DNA from 3 places in the Paenibacillus sp. E222 genome. Region 3 is predicted to be linked to each of the others. Evidence: riboswitches for the same ligand, from Rfam matches in the RefSeq annotation. Region 3 holds a riboswitch; each other region holds the start of a gene.
The links. A riboswitch is a leader RNA that binds a small molecule or an ion and turns the genes downstream of it on or off. The one in region 3 is predicted to bind S-adenosylmethionine.
Positions count from the first base shown of each region.

Region 1: it holds a riboswitch for S-adenosylmethionine, as region 3 does, so the genes downstream of both, mmuP (S-methylmethionine permease) here and metA (homoserine O-acetyltransferase MetA) in region 3, are expected to answer to the same signal.
Region 2: it holds a riboswitch for S-adenosylmethionine, as region 3 does, so the genes downstream of both, HW560_RS11025 (methionine ABC transporter ATP-binding protein) here and metA (homoserine O-acetyltransferase MetA) in region 3, are expected to answer to the same signal.

Region 1 covers NZ_CP058552.1:2,187,910-2,194,556, reverse strand. Annotated here, with positions in the region: gene HW560_RS09705 (DUF4097 family beta strand repeat-containing protein) at 1-109, shown strand, start outside; gene mmuM (homocysteine S-methyltransferase) at 272-1,303, opposite strand; gene mmuP (S-methylmethionine permease) at 1,281-2,693, opposite strand; SAM riboswitch class I at 2,788-2,890, opposite strand; gene HW560_RS09690 (Ger(x)C family spore germination protein) at 2,988-4,190, opposite strand; gene HW560_RS09685 (spore germination protein) at 4,187-5,284, opposite strand; gene HW560_RS09680 (spore germination protein) at 5,312-6,647, opposite strand, start outside.
Region 2 covers NZ_CP058552.1:2,468,714-2,475,360, reverse strand. Annotated here, with positions in the region: gene HW560_RS11040 (DUF2167 domain-containing protein) at 1-498, shown strand, start outside; gene HW560_RS11035 (MetQ/NlpA family ABC transporter substrate-binding protein) at 667-1,503, opposite strand; gene HW560_RS11030 (methionine ABC transporter permease) at 1,584-2,243, opposite strand; gene HW560_RS11025 (methionine ABC transporter ATP-binding protein) at 2,244-3,278, opposite strand; SAM riboswitch class I at 3,405-3,546, opposite strand; gene HW560_RS11020 (Cthe_2314 family HEPN domain-containing protein) at 3,678-4,406, opposite strand; gene HW560_RS11015 (COX15/CtaA family protein) at 4,628-5,566, opposite strand; gene HW560_RS11010 (thioredoxin family protein) at 5,862-6,206, opposite strand; gene HW560_RS11005 (DUF2515 family protein) at 6,350-6,647, shown strand, end outside.
Region 3 covers NZ_CP058552.1:6,590,639-6,597,285, reverse strand. Annotated here, with positions in the region: gene HW560_RS29175 (MOSC domain-containing protein) at 1-36, shown strand, start outside; gene HW560_RS29170 (ROK family protein) at 115-993, shown strand; gene HW560_RS29165 (HRDC domain-containing protein) at 1,176-2,177, shown strand; gene corA (magnesium/cobalt transporter CorA) at 2,277-3,212, opposite strand; SAM riboswitch class I at 3,666-3,790, shown strand; gene metA (homoserine O-acetyltransferase MetA) at 4,025-4,942, shown strand; gene HW560_RS29150 (aminotransferase class I/II-fold pyridoxal phosphate-dependent enzyme) at 4,967-6,154, shown strand; gene HW560_RS29145 (trans-sulfuration enzyme family protein) at 6,147-6,647, shown strand, end outside.

The DNA of each region.
Region 1 (6,647 bases), 3.1 Mb from region 3:
TTTGGGGAAAGTCTCGGGTGCGGCGAAAGGAAAAACAGACATTAATGGCGGCGGACCTTTGCTCTCCTTACAGACTTCCTTGGGTTCCATTTCAGTGGAGAACAAATAATTGGATATGCTCAATAGCTGATGGCAATCCGTTTATCTTTAATCCAGCGAAGAGATTCTGGGCTTGAGTCCTTCGAAAAAGACGCAAAAAGAGTCCTCTCAAATCCGTTAACGGATAGAGAGGGCTCTTTCCTGTACAAGATATAACTCACATTTCAGAAAGTCATCTTTGACTCCGCCACTTTTTCGCCAGTTCTTCAATCTGACGTGGCGTAGTGCGGCAACAGCCGCCAATAATTTTCGCACCTGCCGCCACCCACTGCTCTGAAGCATCGCTCATGCTGCCACATATACCGTGACCACTCCATGTCTTCGTTACTGGATCGTATACCTCACCCGAGTTCGGGTATACAATAATCGGTTTATCGCTGGCACGGCTCAGAATACCTACCGCTTCCGTTACCAGTTCCATGGGAGCACAATTCAGCCCAATCGCAGCAATCTGAGGTTCAGCTCCTAACAATTGTGCACACTCTTCCAATGGCGTGCCTTCACTGATCGCTGTCCCGTCTTTTAATGAGAAGGAGAGCCATGCATAGGCGTTCGGAAATTCTTTTAATAAATCGATCAGTACCTGTGCTTCCTGCAAGGATGGGATCGTCTCAAAGGCCAGAATATCCGCCCCTGCTTCCAGCAAGGCTGTGATCCGTGGACGATGAAACGCGCTCAACGTCTCGTCCGAGACACCATAGTGACCGACATACTCCGAGCCATCTGCCAGATATGCGCCGTACGGTCCAACGGATGCAGCAACAATCGGTCTTGGACGAGCCGATGCCCTATTTCCCATGGCAACTGCCGTTTGTTTTTTACCGTTTAAATCATTGCCGGATACATGCTCTGCGGCTTCACCTTGCCCTTCTGCCCAGACATCATCTCGCGCCTGCACAGCCAGCTCCACCGTCTTGCGAATCAGCTCCAGCGACTGCTGCTCTCCGATGCCTCGCTTGCCGAAGCCTTCCACCGTCGCCTGATAACTGGATGTAATCGCACAGTCGGCTCCAGCGCGAAAATAATCTGCATGGACCTGAAGGATCACGTCCGGATTCTCCAGTAACACACGTGCAGACCAGAGCGGATCATCCAGATCACAGCCATGCTGTTCCAGTTCGGTTGCCAGCGCCCCATCCAGAATCATGACCGGATACTCACGCAGAATCTGTTCTATGGGATTAGTCTGTTGTACTTGCGTCATGTACTTGTCCTCTTTTCTTATTCACACGTTCTGTCAGATAATAAACTGCGTAACACACTGCAATGAATGGAACTCCGCAATACAGCGCTATTCGCTGTGTCGGGTCAAAAGCAATGCCTATACATGAAGCCAGGCACAATATAAATGAAATAATCGGTACCGCCGGGTACAGTGGTGTGCGGTAGACCAGATCTTTGACCGCATGTCCTTCCCGGATATACTGTCTGCGGAACATATACTGTGAAGCACTGATGCTCATCCATACCGCAACAACAGCCAGACCTGAAATGGAAACCAGTGTAATATATACGGTACCTGGCGCAATGATACTGGACAGCAAAGCCAGACCGCCCCCAACCATACTGATCAAGAGCGCATTCAGCGGCACACCACGTTTGGTCAATGTGGCAAACCATGGGGAGATCGTCTTTTTATCAGCCAGAGACCAGAGCATCCGTGAAGATGCATACAACCCCGAATTAGCCGCAGACAGAATCGCCGTCAAAATAACAAAGTTCATAATGTCTGCTGCATAGGGTACTCCCACCCGCTCCATGACCGCCACAAACGGACTTTCGAGCACACTCGCATCCGACATCGGAAGCAGTGCCGAGAGAATGACAATTGTTCCGATGAAAAAGATAATTAAACGCCACAGTGTGGTATGGATCGCTTTTGGAATCGTCTTCTCCGGATTCTCTGTTTCCCCGGCAGCAATCCCAATCAATTCGGTACCCGAGAACGCAAAGTTTACGGCAAGCATCGTCATTAGTATCGCAGTAGCCCCATTGGGGAACCAACCCGATGCTGTAATATTGGATAGAAACGGTGCAGGTTCCGAATCTGCCATTGGAATAATACCAAATACGGCTGCGCCCCCAAGAATAATGAAGACTACAATTGTAAGGACTTTAACTGCGGAAAACCAGAACTCCGATTCCGCAAAAAATTTGACAGTCAGCGCGTTGAACAGGAAGATCATAAGCGCAAACAATGCGCTCCAGATCCAAACATTCACTGAAGGGAACCAGCGCTGCATCAACAGCCCGGCCGCTGTAAATTCGGAACCGAGGGCAACCGTCCAGGTTAGCCAATACAACCAGGCTACTGTGTATCCTGTTGCTGGTCCGATGTATTTTGCCGCATAGCTATGAAACGCCCCTGTCTCTGGCATATGAACAGAAAGTTCACCTAAACAGAGCATGACCAGATAGACGACAATCGCTCCGATCAGATAAGACAGAATAGTACCGATCGGTCCTGCCTGCTGGATGGTATAGCCCGAACTTAGAAATAACCCTGTACCGATGACTCCACCGAGTGAGAGCATAACTACATGCCGTGCCTGCATTTTACGCTGAAAATGCCCCGTATCTTTGTTGTTATTCATGCCTGCTCCCCTACTTCTTCATCCAGAAAACAACAAAACAAAAAGACACACTCTTCCTGAAGAGTGCGCCGTTACTGACAAATAAAAACAAACGCTCCTATCTATCAGGCTGTTCACCCGCTGGAATTAGCACAGTATCCTTCAGATCTGTTGCTGAGGTTTCTAAGGGCCAGTCCCTCCACCTCTCTGGATAAGAAAATGATTTTTTATAAATATAGCGATCTATCATGTTTGTGTCAACTATTAAATATCATCATCCACTTTGTAGAGTAAAGAGAATCTTATTCCTTGTGATTAATCCGTCGATGATCCAGAATCTTTAATATTCAGTTTCACATCATAGGTTACGGGAACGTGACTGAATGTTTCATCCCAATCTTTTTTCACTTTTTTCCACACCTTCGGATATTTGATCCTCAGCTCTTCACCAAATCCGGCCACGTCCACCCGATAGGTACGCTGCATTTTATTCATAACCTGCTGTATTTGTTCTTTGATTGTATCCGCAAACTGTATCTCCAATTTACGAATATACTTGTCCGTTGAAGGGATTTCCGGGGAACTCCAATCTTCCATGAGTTGGCCTTCTGATTCAATCTTTACATGAAAAGAGATGTTGTTGCCTTGAACCAGTGGTATGATTTTACTCTTGGTAGACTTGATTTCATAGGTTACCGTATGGCCATTGGGTGGAGCGTATGATTTAACAGCTCCTTGCTGGGCCTTCCCTGTGATCCATGACAATCCTTCGAGTTCAATCTGATTTATAGAGCCGATCCATTTTTTCGTCTCTCCTTTGTAGATCCCTGCCCCTGAGAATTTATGCTCACCCTCGGCTGTAAGGACATTCTGCAACAAAAAGCTTGACCCGGACTGCATTTTCCCGTCAAGCTTCGCAAGAGACACAGGAGGAAGGATCTTGTTGGAACGGTACGAATTCCCTACCACTCCCTTTAAATAAAAGGCCGGAACTTCTCCCGGCTCTATAGAACTAAGAGCTTCGTGAGCTGTTCCATGGCTTACTAAAACCAGACAACTGGGGCGGATATCATTATCACGCAAAATAAAGTCAAGCAGCTGCTCCAAACTATATTTCTTGGACAACTCATGAGAAACAACGATGACCTTTAAATGATGACCAATGAGTGGACGGTCTCTTCTTAGAGCAAACTGACGAAAGATCTGAAACAGGGAATCTCCAGTCAACCTTTCATTCAAAAAAGATTGCCCTTCGGAAGCACCTGTGCCTTTTTGAGTATCCTGTTTGGGGCCGATTCGTGGAACAATCTGTACGGTAGCCGTTAAATTGTTGTTTTTGGGATAATGGCCTCCTTGTTCATTAATACTCTTTTCAAATTTCGATTCCTCAGCCACGTCCAGTCCCACACCCACATAAACGCTTAGATCTTCAATCTCTTTACTGCTCCAACATCCTGAGGTAAACATTAGCAGCAACCCCGATAACCCAATGGTTAATTGTCTTCTGAATCTGCTCAATTGTGTTTCCCTCCTTTTTTTCGGATCATGCTCAACAGTAAAAGTAATAACGGTACGACACCAAACAGATAAATGGACACATTCCCGACCGCATCTCCCAGTTTGAACGTGTCGTTCGCATTATCCGGTAACATAGCAATGATGTAAATGATGGGAAGCAAAATGATCATCCAAGACAGCTGCTTTTTCTTAAACAATTGCGAACATCCGAGAGAAGCGGCATAATGGGTAATGGTAAACGTAGAGAAAATCTGCATAATCCAGATCACCAGCAGCAAGGATTCAAATCGTTCAAAGACCAATCCCTCAATCTCAAAGCTTCGCATCAAGTCAAGTGTTGGCCACGTTCTTGTTTTCATGCCTTCAATGGATAAGCTGCCAATGACCATAACCAAGGTGATGAAATAGATCCCCATAGGAATAAGGATGCCCCAGACCATGGCCTTTTTCCCCTTCTCCGGGTTTTTCATAAAAGCCATAATCACAAACATGATTTCATACCCCGTATACGCCAGTGTCGTAGGTTTAATTCCTTTAACAACAGGCATAATTCCATCTCCCAGCACAGGTCTCAAATTGTTGATCTCAAACAATTCACTGCTCAAAAAAATGGCCAGCACAAAAAGAATAAGCGTAATGGGTAAAATGATCTCATACAAGCGAGCCATGGAGTTGACTCCACCTGTGATGAGATAAAAACCGACCCACATAAACACCATGACAATGGCCCATACCGGGGTGCCCTCCAATAAATATAATCCGGTGACATCAGCCATTACCCTGATCTCAAAAGCAGCGATGATAATGAAATACACGATGATCGTTATTCCCAAAATATAAGCGATCCACTTGCCTGTAATTTCCTCAGTGAACTGGAATACCGTCTTCCCTGGAAATCGTCGGCACAGAGTCACCAGGATTATACCCATCACCATAACTAACAGACCGGACAATATTATTGAAATCCATACGTCAGGCGTACCTGCAGCCGTCACCGTGGTTCGAGGAAGTGTCAGGATTCCTGCCCCCAACATGTAGTTGATGATAAAGGCTGCGGCTTGAACTGTCGTCAGTTGGTCTTGTTTACGATTCATGGTTCACCTCCTGAATATCCGATATGCCTACTTTTTGCGATCAGGGTCTTTGGGATGCATCATACTTGGACGCTTCTTCATCATTCCTAAAGGTGCCCGAATAAAGAAATCTTTCCAATCCGATAAGCTGTAAGGCACAGCCGGAGTGACATAAGGTACTCCAAAGCTTTTTAACCGAACGAGATGACTGCAGAGCAACAAGAAAAACATGACTACCCCAAACAATCCATAGATCGCCGCACTGAACATTCCTACAAAGCGCAATATACGAAGTGTTATCCCGGCACTATATGTAGGGATGGAGAACGAAGAAATCGCAGTGACTGCCACAACAATAACCAGAAACGGGCTGACAATTCCGGCCTGTACTGCGGCATCCCCAATAATCAGACCACCTACGATACCCATTGCGGGTCCAATTGGCTTGGGTAGACGAATGCCTGCTTCCCGCAAAATTTCAATCGAGGTCTCCATAATCAGCGCCTCAATAACAGACGGGAAAGGCACACCTTGTCTGGTTTGAATAATGGTTAAAGCTAGCTTGGTCGGAATAAGACCCGGATGGAATGAGATAAAGGAGATATACAAAGCAGGTGCTAGCAGTGCAATCGTAGCAGCCAAGAAACGAAGCATACGCAGAAATGTCCCCGGAATCCAGCGCTCGTAATAATCTTCGGGAGATTGAAGCAGCATGCTAAAAGTCGATGGCACTATTAATGCAAATGGTGTCCCATCCAGTAAAATAGCTACACGCCCTTCTAACAACCCACTGACTACGCGGTCGGGCCTCTCTGTATTCTGTACCTGTTGGAAGGGGCTAAGCTCATCATCTTCAATCAGTTGCTCCACATATCCGGATTCCAGCATGATATCCATATCCAGGTCCTGCACTCGTTTTTCCACCTCAGCGACAAGGTCGGCATTGGCAATGTCCTCAATATACGCAATAACCAGTTCCCTTTTCACCCTGGTACCCACCTGGTGTTTGGTCATAAACAAGGCATTGTTGCCTCCGAATTGCCGCAATATTCCGGTATTATCGCTTAACCGCTCGGTAAAACCGATCCTTGGCCCGCGAAGCAATGCCTCCGAGACCGGCTCTTCCAGACTGCGGCTTTTCCCCTTGGCTGAACCAACAATAAAAGCTCCGGAAATACCTTCAATAAGCAGAGCATTTTTACCATGAAGCACTGCTTGTGCTGCTTCTTGCAGTGTCTCGACTTCCAGTAGTTCACCAACCGGTAAAAGACTACGCCTGACGTAAGCTCTGAGTTCATTTTCTTCTATCGGTTCTTCAAATATATTCTGCTCTGTGTTGGGGACCCCCCTAATCATTAGAGGCGTGAAGATGTGAGTATCTAAC
Region 2 (6,647 bases), 3.4 Mb from region 3:
GCAGAGCGGGAAAAACTCGTCAATTACAATGTGAATGTACTCACCCGCGAGGGATACATCGGTGTTATCCTTGTTACGGATAGTGCCAATTTTGAAGAAAACCGTAAACAGTTTGAAAGCTCCGTGCTTAACCAACTCAACGTGACCAAAGGAAACACCTATGAAGAGTTTGATGCATCGATAGACAAAAAATCAGAACTCGGCCTGACCAGTCTGATTCTCGGTGGTGCTGGTGTAGCTGTAGCTAAGAAAGTTGGATTATTGCTTTTGCTCAAAAAAGGATGGTTTGTCATCGTGGCCGCTATTGTTGGTGCATTCGGATGGATTCGTCGCAAGCTGACCGGCCGCAAAAAGGATGCTGACCCAGAAGATCAGAGTTCGCTTTCTCCTGCTGAAGAAGCTTACCAACAGCATGCTGCTGGACAGGAGTCCACACATTCTGATAGCCAACAGACAGATGGACGTTCGGATACTGATCCGAATCCGAATAAACATTAAAGCTTATAAGTAACGTACTTAAAGTGCTCTTACATCGAAGCACTCTTTAATATGATGTACACAACAAAAAGCCCCGTATTCTCCATAAAGAGAATGCAGGGCTTTCTTTAGTAGTTCCATAACATGTGGAGCCGAGTATACAATGTATTTTCAGCTTAATCGTTCAGCTTAAAACGCAGGTTCTACAGCACCTTGATAACGATCTTTGATGAATGTTTTAACTTCTTCGGAATGCAGAGCTGCAGCCAGTTTTTGGATAGCATCTGCATCTTTGTTATCTTCACGAGATACGAGGATGTTTGCATAAGGGTTACCTTGCAGGTCCTCAATCAACAGCGCATCCTTCTCTGGGTTCAGATTGGCTTCCAGCGCGTAGTTGGCGTTGATGAATACCAGGTCTGCTTCATCCAGTTGACGAGGCATCATGGCTGCATCCAGCTCGATGATATTCAGGTTTTTCGGATTAGCTGTAATATCCTGAATCGTAGAAGTGATATTTGTGTTGTCTTTCAGCGTGATAAGTCCTTCTTTTGCAAGCAACAACAGTCCACGACCGCCGTTTGATGGGTCATTAGGAATGGCTACTTTTGCGCCGTCTTTCAACTCATCCAATGATTTAATTTTTTTGGAATAGCCAGCAAATGGCTCAACATGCACAGGTGTTACAGCAACGAGGTGGAAACCACGTTCTTTGTTCTCTGTATCCAGGTAAGGCTGGTGTTGGAAAAAGTTCGCATCCAGTTGTTTATCTTCAAGCTGTTGGTTAGGTTGAACATAATCATTGAAAGTCACGATTTGCAAGCGAATGCCTTCAGCTTCAAGTTCAGGCTTGATGCTTTCCAAAATTTCAGCATGTGGTGTTGGTGATGCTCCCACTTTCAATTCTACGGTGCGCGGTGCGCCTCCAGCATTGTCAGCGCCGCTGTCGGAATCCTTGTTGTTTCCGCAAGCCGCAAGAACCGCGATCAGCATAATGCTAAGTAGAGCAAAAGACCATTTTTTCATGTGTAAAACCCCTTCTCCAATAAATTTTTTTTGCATTTTGCACCAAGTCGATACCGAATCAGGCAAATGCTATATATGTGTTATTTCCTGGTGAACCATTTAACCAAACGATCGCCAGCCATCTGAAGCACTTGCACCAGAATGACCATAAATACAACGGATATAATCATAATTTCATACTGATAACGGAAGTATCCATAGTTGATTGCCAATGTTCCCAGACCTCCACCACCAACCATTCCCGCCATCGCCGTGTAGGAAACAAGGGTAACGATTGTAATGGTGATCCCGGCTAACAGACCCGGCAATGCCTCTGGCAGAAGTACGCGCCGTACAATCTGTCCGGTTGAAGCGCCCATCGCCTGTGCCGCTTCAATGACGCCACGATCCACTTCACGCAGTGTAGTTTCCACCAATCGGGCAAAGTATGGAGCTGCGGCAATGACGAGCGGTGGTATGACACCCAGCACTCCTGTAGCTGTGCCGACCAGTGAACGCGTAAACGGAATGAGTGCAACAATCAAAATGATAAATGGCACTGAGCGCAGAATGTTTACAATGAACGATAATATCGTGTACACCACTTGGGACTGGATCGAAGCCGACCTTGCCGTCATAAACAGCAATACGCCTAGCGGCAGACCAATGATGATCGTGAACAAGCCCGATGCTCCCAGGATTTGCAGTGTTTCAATCGAAGCCTTACCGATTTCTTCCCAACGTACCGTTGAAAAATCCATTTAACGAAGCACCTCCACATCAAGTCCCTGATCCACTAACTCTTTAATGGTGAGATTAATCTCATCTGACTGTCCCTCGAACCGAACGGTCAGCTGTCCATAGGGAACTTGTTTGATGGTTGAAATGGTGCCTTGCAAAATGGCGAAATCCACTCCTGTTTTACGAACCGTTCTGGACAAAATCGCCTCATAGGTTTTATTGCCCAGGAAGGATATTTTCACAAGCTTAGAAGCTCCGTCCGTCTGTAATGAGACATCTGCACTCGCCAGAGCGGTCTCTTCCAATGCAATTCCAACCTCATGGTCCCGCATTATAAAGTCACGCGTAATGGCATGCTGTGGCTTGAGGAATACTTCCGTCACCGGCCCTTGCTCCACGATGCCTCCCTGATGGATAACCGCCACCTGATCACAGATATTCTGGATCACGTGCATCTCATGGGTGATTAGCACAATCGTGAGGTTGTACTTTTCATTGATATCCAGCAATAACTTCAGAATCGAATCGGTTGTCTGGGGATCAAGTGCCGATGTGGCCTCATCACACAACAGCACGTTCGGATCACTCGCGAGTGCTCTCGCAATACCGACCCTTTGCTTCTGTCCGCCTGACAGCTGGGCCGGATATTTATTGCTGTGGTCCTCCAGCCCAACCAATGCGAGCATTTCCTTCACTTTCCGATCAATGGCAGCCTTGGGCGTATTAACGAGCTTCAAAGGAAAAGCCACATTATCATATACCGTAGCTGAGGATAACAGATTAAAGTGTTGAAAAATCATGCCGATCTTACGCCGTTGTTGTTGCAAATCGGACTTATTGAGATCGGTTAGGTTGATACCATCAACCCAAACCTCGCCTGCCGTGGGGCGTTCGAGCAAATTGATACAACGGATCAATGTACTCTTGCCTGCACCGGAATGACCGATAACTCCAAATATTTCACCCTTGCGGATATTCAAATTTAGTTCCGATAAGGCCGTCGTACTTTTTGAACCTTTACCGTACGTCTTGGTTAAACCTTTTAATTCAATCAAAATTACTGCTCCTTCCCACTGCCTACATGTATCTTTACCCGAATGAAAGGAAAACTCCCCTTCATCGTACAAAAAAAGAGCCCTTTTGCAGAAACAAAAAGGGCTCTTCACGTGAAAGATTATACCTTCTCATCTGCCAAAATCGTGCCCTGCACCATTTTGTAGGAATTAGCACCTAACATCTATAAAGTATGACACAGCTGTCATGCAGTTATAAATCGGTTGCCGGGCTTCATCGGGCCTGTCCCTCCGCCGCTCTCGATAAGAAATATTTAATTTATAAGTTCAGTAGTAGTTATAATGTTAATGTCATAAATGTTAATTCCATCTAACTGTCAATCAGGAACTCAGTATAATCCAAGTATTCCGATTTGTCAAAGGCAAATATTACAATTCAAATCACTTTGGCGGTTGAGCCACTCCCTGCTTATGCCACTTCTTGTTGATGTAGCCGTACGCTGCTTTTAACGTCTTACATACCATGTCTACGCCCTCGCGGAGTTCCAAAAGATGCTGATCCAGGTCCTCCAGCTTCACTTTCCCCTGCAAAGTTTGGTGTAGCTGCCACAGATCATCCTGCATTTCGGAATTCATGTAATGAATCTCCATGTTTCGTCGTTTACGTAATTTGCTCATTGGCTCACGGTAGGAATCTTTAATCTGGATGAGTTCGTTGGCAAGAACATAATGCTGCTTGTCATATCCGAACTGTCTTAATACGGTAAAGTAAGAATAATGTGTTTTAACATTGGTTGTGTTCAGCTCAAACATTTCATTCAACACTGTACCTAACTTATCCAGAATGGCAAAACATCGGATGAAGCCATCCTTATAGAAATAGACGTAACGGGCATACTCTGCTTTTTCTGGTAATGTCATATCATCCGTAGAGCCCGCTTTGACTTTCTGACGGAAATGGGAAGCTGCAAAACAGCTTTGCTCCAGTTCATCCAGCGAAGAGATCAGTCCCTGGGTCCATATATACAGTTTACGAAAATCATGGGTAGGATCATGGTCCACATGCATCTGTCGCTGAAATAGCTCAAGCGTATCCGCCATCGCCTCCATCGCGTCCTTAAGTATGCCTTCGTTCTTACGTGGCTTTTCACCCAGCAACGTTCGCAGCATATATAGCCTCCTCTTTCCACTCTGCAGATCATAAAATAATAATAATAATAATTCATCATATTAAACAAAATCGGAATCAGAGTAAACGTATGACCGCTGCTTACAATAGGGTGCCCTGACACGCCTGACATCAAACAAAGTTCACCTGTCCAATGATGTACATCATCGGATGGTGAACTTCACTGGATTCATCCCCTGAACTACAATAATTCGGATATAGATTAGAACCGGTTAACGGGCCGATGCAGCTTATACACCAGGAAACTCATATAAGTTAATACGCCGAACAAAATGGCAATATCCAGCATATGCGCCAGCGCCACGAACATATACACTTCCGGACGGTTCATCGTGAGCATCAGTCCAAAACCAATGACCACTTGCAATAAAACCAGTACAACAGAAATGACGCCGAGCGCTCTTAATTCCGTGTTATCCGGATGTTTGCGATACGCAAAATGGCCGAGAATTGCAATGACGATTACTAATGAAACAGCCGCCACCCGGTGAGCAAAAGCAACAGCTACGCCTCCCGAGAGCTCAGGAATAATCTGCCCGTTACAGAGCGGAAAGCCTGAACAGCCTCCAGCAGAATCCGTATGGCTCACAAATGCTCCAGTATATACCACGAGGTACGTATAGATCGTGGAAAACCATACCAGATTTCGGAACCCTTTGCTGACTCGCGGATATCGATTCAGTCGTTCCAATCCACCATGGCGAGCCTCCTGCCGAATACCAAGCGCCATCATCAAGGAGCTGGCAAAAGCGATTAAGGCAAACCCGAAATGCAGTGCCATGACTGCGGAAGATTGGGAGAATACGACGGCAAAAGCCCCCATGATTCCCTGGACAATCACAAATATCAGCGTTAACAATGAAAACAACTGCAGATCACGGCGTGATTTGCCAAACCGCAAAAATGCTACAAAAGAGGCTATGGACAACAGTCCTGCCAGTGCGCTAACGGCGCGATGGGAAAATTCAATAAGTGAGGCAACCGTGTGTGCAGGCACAAGTTTTCCGTTACATAAAGGCCATTCTGCACCGCAGCCGAGGCCCGATTCCGTTCGGGTTACAACGCCTCCGCCAAATGTGGCCAGAAACATGACAAGACAGGTTAATACGGTTAACCATTTAAACAAGGTTAAGTGCTTCAATTTTTTTCTCACCCGCTGTTGGTTTAAGATGGCGAAGAACTACATCCTCCGCTTGATTCGGTACTTTGACACTTATTTCACAACTAAATTCATTATACCGGATAAATGTGTCATTGACGCCCGCGCTTTGTGACAAAATGTTAACGTCTGTCGAAAAGTTGACCCTCCATTGATCAAGGCTATGTACGTCATTAGCTTCCCCGAAAAATGTTAAAAATACAAACGCCACTTCCCTATTTCAAGAGAAATGGCGTTCCTTTAATTATAACCTTTAACATGGTGAACCTGTCATGCTTTATTTATGAATCGTGTTATACACCTCAACTGCACGCTGCAGGAATTGCTCAATCTCTTCTCTCGACTTGCGCAGTTTGTTCACATAACGAACGAGTTCCCGGCCATCCGTGTAAGCTACAAAGCTGGGGATACCCAGAATATTTTGCTCTTCGCTCACTGTACCCACCTGATCTACGTCGACCTCAATCAACTTCAGCTCACGAGCAAACTTCTCTTCAACTTCAGGCATAAACGGATCGATGTACTTGCAATCACCACACCAATCTGCCTTAAATACAGCTACAGTCAAACGCGGAGATTGGATTGCCACATCAAATTCCGATTTCGATGTAATCTTTTCCATCACAACATCTTCCTTTCTATACCTTGTCTTATCCTCTTAGTGAAGCAAATTGCGGAGTGGAAGTCAAATATTCGGCGCATACTGATATCAACAGCTTGTTAAACTAAAACAATAATCAGATTATCAGGAAAGGAGGTCATGTCATGACTTCCGTTAAAACGGATTCCTCCGAATCTGCCCATCACGGGTCGATATTGCAGATGGTCCGGTCCATCCCAGGTGCCGCCCGTGAAGTATGGAGGGGTAAACAGGCGGCTTGGCAGGCCTCTGCACAGCTTCGTCATCCTTTGCGTGATATGGCTTGGGACTCTGACATGGCTGCTACCTTACAAGCTGATGTGGAGCGCCTATTGCCTGGAAACGAAAGTTCTTTTGCCCGAAATACGCTCAGTGCACTGGTCTGTGAAGAGGACTGCATTATTCTGGAAGAGATCAAAACAT
Region 3 (6,647 bases):
CGATTGGCGAAGCTCGGAACTGCTGAACAGGATTAATCATGCTGTCGTTCCGTCGTTCAGAGAACAGATTCGAAAATCCATTTTAATTTTAAACTACTTGGGAGCGTGACTAACATGACGATTTTAGGCGCAATTGAAGCTGGAGGAACCAAATTTGTATGTGGTATCGGTACGGAAGAAGGAGAAGTTCTTGAACGCGTAAGCTTTCCAACGACGACACCGGAAGAGACGATGGCTCAAGTAATCGCTTTTTTTGAAGGTAAAGGCATTGAAGCTTTGGGTGTAGGTTCATTTGGTCCGATTGATCCGATTGAAGGAAGCCCGACTTATGGTTACATTACAACAACACCAAAACCGTATTGGGGTCAGTACAACCTGATTGGTAAGCTCAAGGAGCACTTTGATGTACCGATGACGTTTGACACGGATGTAAACGGTGCTGCGCTTGGGGAAGCAACCTGGGGGGCTGCACAAGGTCTGGATAGCTGTCTGTATATTACTGTCGGAACGGGAATTGGTGCAGGCGCAGTTGTAGGTGGCAAAATGGTCCATGGATTGTCACATCCAGAGATGGGACACATCATTGTACGCAGGCATCCCGAAGATACGTATGAAGGGTTCTGTCCTTATCATGGAGACTGCCTGGAAGGACTTGCTGCAGGTCCTGCCATCAATAAACGTTGGGAGCAGCCTGCTTACGAACTGCCAGCCGATCATAAGGCCTGGGAGATTGAAGCACATTATCTGGCGCATGCCTTGATGAACTATGTGTTGATCCTCACTCCGCAGAAAATTGTAATGGGCGGCGGTGTAATGAAGCAAGAGCATCTGTTCCCGATGGTTCGCAGCAAGCTGCAAGAATTGCTCGCTGGATACGTTCAGCATCCTGCACTTCAGTCCGATATTGACCAATATGTCGTTTCACCGGGACTTGGCGATAATGCGGGACTGTGTGGTTCGCTTGCGCTGGCGAAACTGGCTTTGAACAAGTAAATAGCTTTATACAAGTAGTTGACGAATTTTTCCATTGTGGTAATATATGAGCAACAGCATAGCACGGTTAATGAGGAAGCACCTCTCTTGCATGGATTTTGCAGGAGAGGTGTTTTTTTGTGCTGCTTAATTTAGTACAACAGAGACTGTGTAGAGCTGAACTATTGAAGGAGGGACAAGAAATGGAAGTCATTTTCATGAACAGATTATCCAGAATGTCAGATCACAATGAAGAGCATGCCCAGCTGTGGATCGGTGAAGAAGAAGGGGCGTGGCATCTGGGATGGAGCCAATATGAGGAAGGAGATCGAACGGATGCCATCTGGTATACTGGCAGTTCGTGGGACGAGCTGTTACATGTGTATCGTCATCAGTTAGCTATTCAGATGGGCGAAGGATATCGTCCCTTGCTGCAGGGCTTGTTTCACGAAAATGATGATTTGAAGTCGCGCAATTATGGCGGTCAGCGTCTACATTGTTACAGTGAATTATATGGCAATGAGGGGCTGTATATGGATCTTTGCATATGGCGGAGGAAGAGAGCGGCGTCGGACCGGAAGGCCCCCTATTTTATTGCAACGAACCGGTTGTTACGCATGATCAGCGCATTTGTTCCACAAACCATCGATGAATTGATGCAATTGCCTGGCGTAGGAGAGAGCAAGGCTTCCGAGTACGGTGCTGAATGGCTGGAGCTTACGAATGGAATGGAACGTTCCACATCTTTTCCGCTAGATTGGGTGTACACGGCTCTGAGGGAACAAGAATATGAGAGCTGGCTGTACAAACAGAGAGAGCAGAAATACAAGCAGGAGCTGGACAGATTCACCACACGGAAGCAGGTACTTGAAGGTATGAAGGAAGGATATACGTTGGAGGAGATCGTGAATCGTTCCGGATTGTCCCGGCGGGAGCTAATTGAACTGTTGGAGACACTGGATTTGGAGGGGTATGACACAGATTGTCTGCTCGATGCGGAGCTTGCTGTCATGCCCGAAGAGGAGCAAGAGGCAGTATGGAGTGCCTACGAGGAGCTGGGGGATACGTTTCTGAAGCCCGTGTTACATAAGGTGTATGGAGAAGAAAAGCCTGGCGGGAGCAACCTGGAGCAGGTCTACGAAAGACTGCGCATGATTCGCATCCGGTTTCGCCGTCACACGGAGACGGAACAGAATGCAGGCTAGAATTAAGATAGATCAGCAGAAGGATTTTTCTAAAATAGAATAAATTTAAAAAAAGACGAAGCGTTTCTCCAGATGTGGAGCGCTTCGTCTTTTGCTATTTCAAACCCAATCTTTTTTGCGGAAAATAAAGAACATGCTCAGGCCCAGTGTAACCATCAGGCCAATGACCACAAAATAACCATACTTCCAGTTCAGCTCAGGCATGTTCGTGAAGTTCATCCCATAGATACCAGTGATCACGGTCAGCGGCATGAACACCGTGGTAATGGCGGTGAACACACGCATGATCTCATTCGCCCTATTGGCGATACTGGATTGGTAAGCTTCTCGCAAGTTCCCCATCAAGTCGCGATAAGTCTCAAAGGTTTCAGATATTTTCACAGCATTCTCATAAATGTCACTGAAATACTTCTGCAGTTGATCATCAATAAGACGCAGATCTTTTTTATTGAGTGTGTTAATGACCTCTTTCTGAGGCCCCAGCACTTTCTTCAGCCATAAAATCTCACTGCGCAACCCGATAATCTCATTCAGGTGAGACTTTTTGGTATGCATCAGAATGTCTTCTTCCAGCTTCTCGATGCGGGCTTCAATTCGGTCACCGACGGTAAAATAATTATCAACAATCAAGTCAACCAGCAGATAGAGCAGCTTATCCGGTGTACTGATTTCCTGTTCCCACAGGATTGGTTTCAATGTCCGCAATTCGCTGACTTTCTGTTTGGTCACACTGATAATAAAGTGTCTGCCAAGGAACAGGTTGACGGCACGTAAGAAAATCTCTTCATCATCGAAACGAATGCTGTTAATAACAATAAAATAATGGCTCTCATAAATTTCAATCTTCGGACGTTGTTCTTCGTCACTCAAACAGTCTTCCACGGCCAGATCATGCATCATGAAAAGGGGTTGAAGTACCGCCAAATCGTCTACGTCCGCATCAATCCAGTAAAATCCTTCCGCTGGTGGAGTCAGCGCCTGCTGAATGTCGTCCACCGGAATAAATACACCGTTGTTTACCAACCGGATTTTCATTATTCATCTACTCCTTCTGCACCCGCCAAATGGGCGGATTTCATCAATATGGGCGCAAAAAGAACAGATCAGCCGGTCGGCAGCGGAGCCTGGAAGTCAGGACTGCGTTCGCTCTATAATCAAACGGAAGTAACGTCCCGCTGCCGGCATGCTGATATCAATTCTCTATGCAGTTTGTCGGAATTCGGCTGCCAGTCAGGCCTCGGGTCGCCATCCATTGAATATGTCACCTCTCACATAAGGGTTTATAACACTTGTCTAGTATACCGCTGGTACAGGGTCCTTTCAAGCGCAAAAATGTGTCGATTTCGCGCCCTGGAGCAGTGTATGACAACGGATGATGAACGGTTCCGATCCTGAGGAACATGCATAGAACTACACCTTGACGTGAGGGGATTAATGTCTTAAAGTAAAGGGTGAACCACACTAGTTTTTACAATTGAATAAAGCGAAATCTTATCAAGAGTAGGTGGAGGGACTGGCCCGATGAAACCCGGCAACCGGCGGTATACCGCACGGTGCTAATTCTTGCAGCGACCAAGTGTCCGAGTGACACTGTTGTAACTGAGAGATGAGAGAGGCGCATATCTATTTACATATGACCTTTCTCGGAATCCGAGGAAGGTCTTTGTTATATGCACCGACTTCTCAGCAGTGATTTTCGCTAAGGAACTTGAGCCTGCCGACAGCAATGTGGTTGCAATTCAGCGCCTGCAGGCAAGCTCATGGCAGCCTATAACTGTACGGATGCGAAGCGTATCGCACCTGCAGTGGCTGCATCTATTTATGCACAAGGAGGAGTTAGAACCACCATGCCAATCAAAATTCCAGACACACTGCCTGCCAAGGAAGTACTTGCAGGAGAGAACATCTTTGTCATGGACGAGACATCCGCTTATAAGCAGGATATCCGTCCGCTGCGTATCGCTATATTAAACCTGATGCCTACAAAGGAAACGACAGAAACACAATTGCTTCGTCTGGTGGGTAACACACCCATTCAGGTAGATATCGTTCTGGTTCATCCGAAGTCTCATACGTCCAAAAACACATCGCAGGAATATTTGGACTTGTTCTACAAAACCTTTGATGAGATCGAACACCGCCGCTTTGACGGCATGATCATTACAGGCGCTCCTGTAGAGCAAATGGACTTTGAAGACGTGAACTACTGGAAAGAAATCCAGGAGATCTTCGAATGGACCAAAACCAATGTGACTTCGACTATGCATATATGTTGGGCTTCCCAAGCGGGTTTATACCATCATTTCGGAGTTCCCAAAGTTCCGCTGGATGAAAAATGTTTCGGTGTATTCTCACATACGATCAACAGATCCAATGTGCAGCTGCTGCGCGGATTTGATGAAGTATTCAACGTTCCGCATTCCCGCCATACGGAAGTGCGCCGTGAAGATATTGAAAAAAATGATAACCTTGAAATATTGGCTGAGTCTGAGGAAGCAGGAATTTTCCTGGTTGCTACCAAAGACGGCAAACAGATTTTTGCAACCGGACATGCCGAGTATGATCCGCTTTCATTGAAATGGGAATATGACCGGGATGCAGCTAAAGGCATGAACATTGCGCTGCCTAAACATTATTTCCCGAATGACGATCCTTCCCGTGTTCCCCCGGCTACTTGGCGGGCACATGCAAACTTATTATTCTCTAATTGGCTCAATTACTATGTGTATCAAGAGACACCTTACGATATTGGTCCGCAAATCTAATCGACATTACAGGAGGATGCTGCAATGGAAGACAACAAGTTGAAAATCGAAAGCCGATTGGCCCAAATTGGGTCTATCAATGAACCGGTAACAGGCGCCATTAATTTTCCGATCTATCAATCCACTGCGTTTCGCCACCCCAAGCTTGGACAAAGCACGGGATTTGATTATATTCGTACGACCAATCCAACCCGTAAAGTGTTGGAAGAAGCAGCGGCAGCGTTGGAATCCGGTGACGCCGGATTTGCCTGTAGCTCCGGCATGGCTGCCTTGCAAACGATTTTCGCCTTATTTGGACAAGGGGATCATCTGATTGTATCGCTGGATCTGTACGGCGGAACGTATCGTTTGCTAGAGCGCATCCTATCTAGATTTGGTGTGACGGCAAGTTACGTCGATACCAATGATCTGGCAGCTCTGGAAAGTATTCGTCAGCCGAATACAAAAGCGGTATTTATTGAGACACCAACCAATCCATTAATGATGATTACGGATGTGGAAGCGGTATGCTCCTGGGCCAAGAGCCACAACTTGCTGACCATTGTGGATAATACACTACTGACTCCTTTCTTCCAGCGTCCAATTGAACTCGGTGCCGATATCATCATCCATAGTGCCACAAAGTATCTGGGTGGTCATAATGATGTACTTGCCGGATTGATTATTACCAAAGGGGAAGAGTTGTCGGCCGAAATGGCAGTCCTGCACAATTCCATTGGAGCAGTGTTGTCTCCAAGCGACTCCTATCAGCTGATGAAAGGCATGAAGACACTCGCTCTTCGCATGGAGCGACATGAGTATAATGCCTTGACGATTGCCAAGTACCTTTTGGAGCATCCAGCCGTTGATGAAGTGTATCATCCAGGATTGTCGGATCATCCCGGATTTGAAATACAGAATAAACAGTCCAGCGGGAACACAGGCATTTTCTCTTTCAAAGTAAAGGATGCTCGTTATGTTGAACCATTGCTGCGTCACATCAAACTGATTGCTTTTGCGGAAAGCCTCGGGGGTGTAGAGTCGTTGATGACCTATCCTGCGGTACAGACCCATGCGGATATTCCGATTGAAATTCGTGACGCTGTAGGTGTAGATGACCGTCTGTTGCGCTTCTCTGTTGGGATCGAGCACGCCGATGATCTGATTGCCGATCTGGGCAACGCACTTACAGCTGCACAGCAGGAGATTGAAGGGGGAACGCATCATGAGTGAGCAAAACAATAATGCCAACAATCATGAACGGAATGTTCATTCCGACCTGAAGTTCGATACCAAGCTGCTTCATTTCGGTGACGAAATCGATAAAACCACCGGGGCTTCCAGTGTACCCATTTACCAGGCCTCGACATTCCATCATTTTGATATTTTTAATCCACCTCAACATGACTATAGCCGTTCGGGTAACCCGACTCGTCAGGCATTGGAGGATTACATTACTTTATTGGAAGGTGGAGCACGCGGATTTGCTTATTCCTCCGGCATGGCTGCCATCTCCAGTGTGTTCATGATGTTCTCGGCAGGGGATCACATGATTGTGACGGAAGATGTATATGGAGGTACGTATCGACTGCTTACTTCTATTCTGAGTCGGATGCAGATAGAGACTACCTTTGTGGATATGACCAATATTGAGGAAGTAAAGGCAGCGCTCAAACCGAATACGAAGGCAGTCTATATGGAAACACCATCCAACCCGACACTTCGG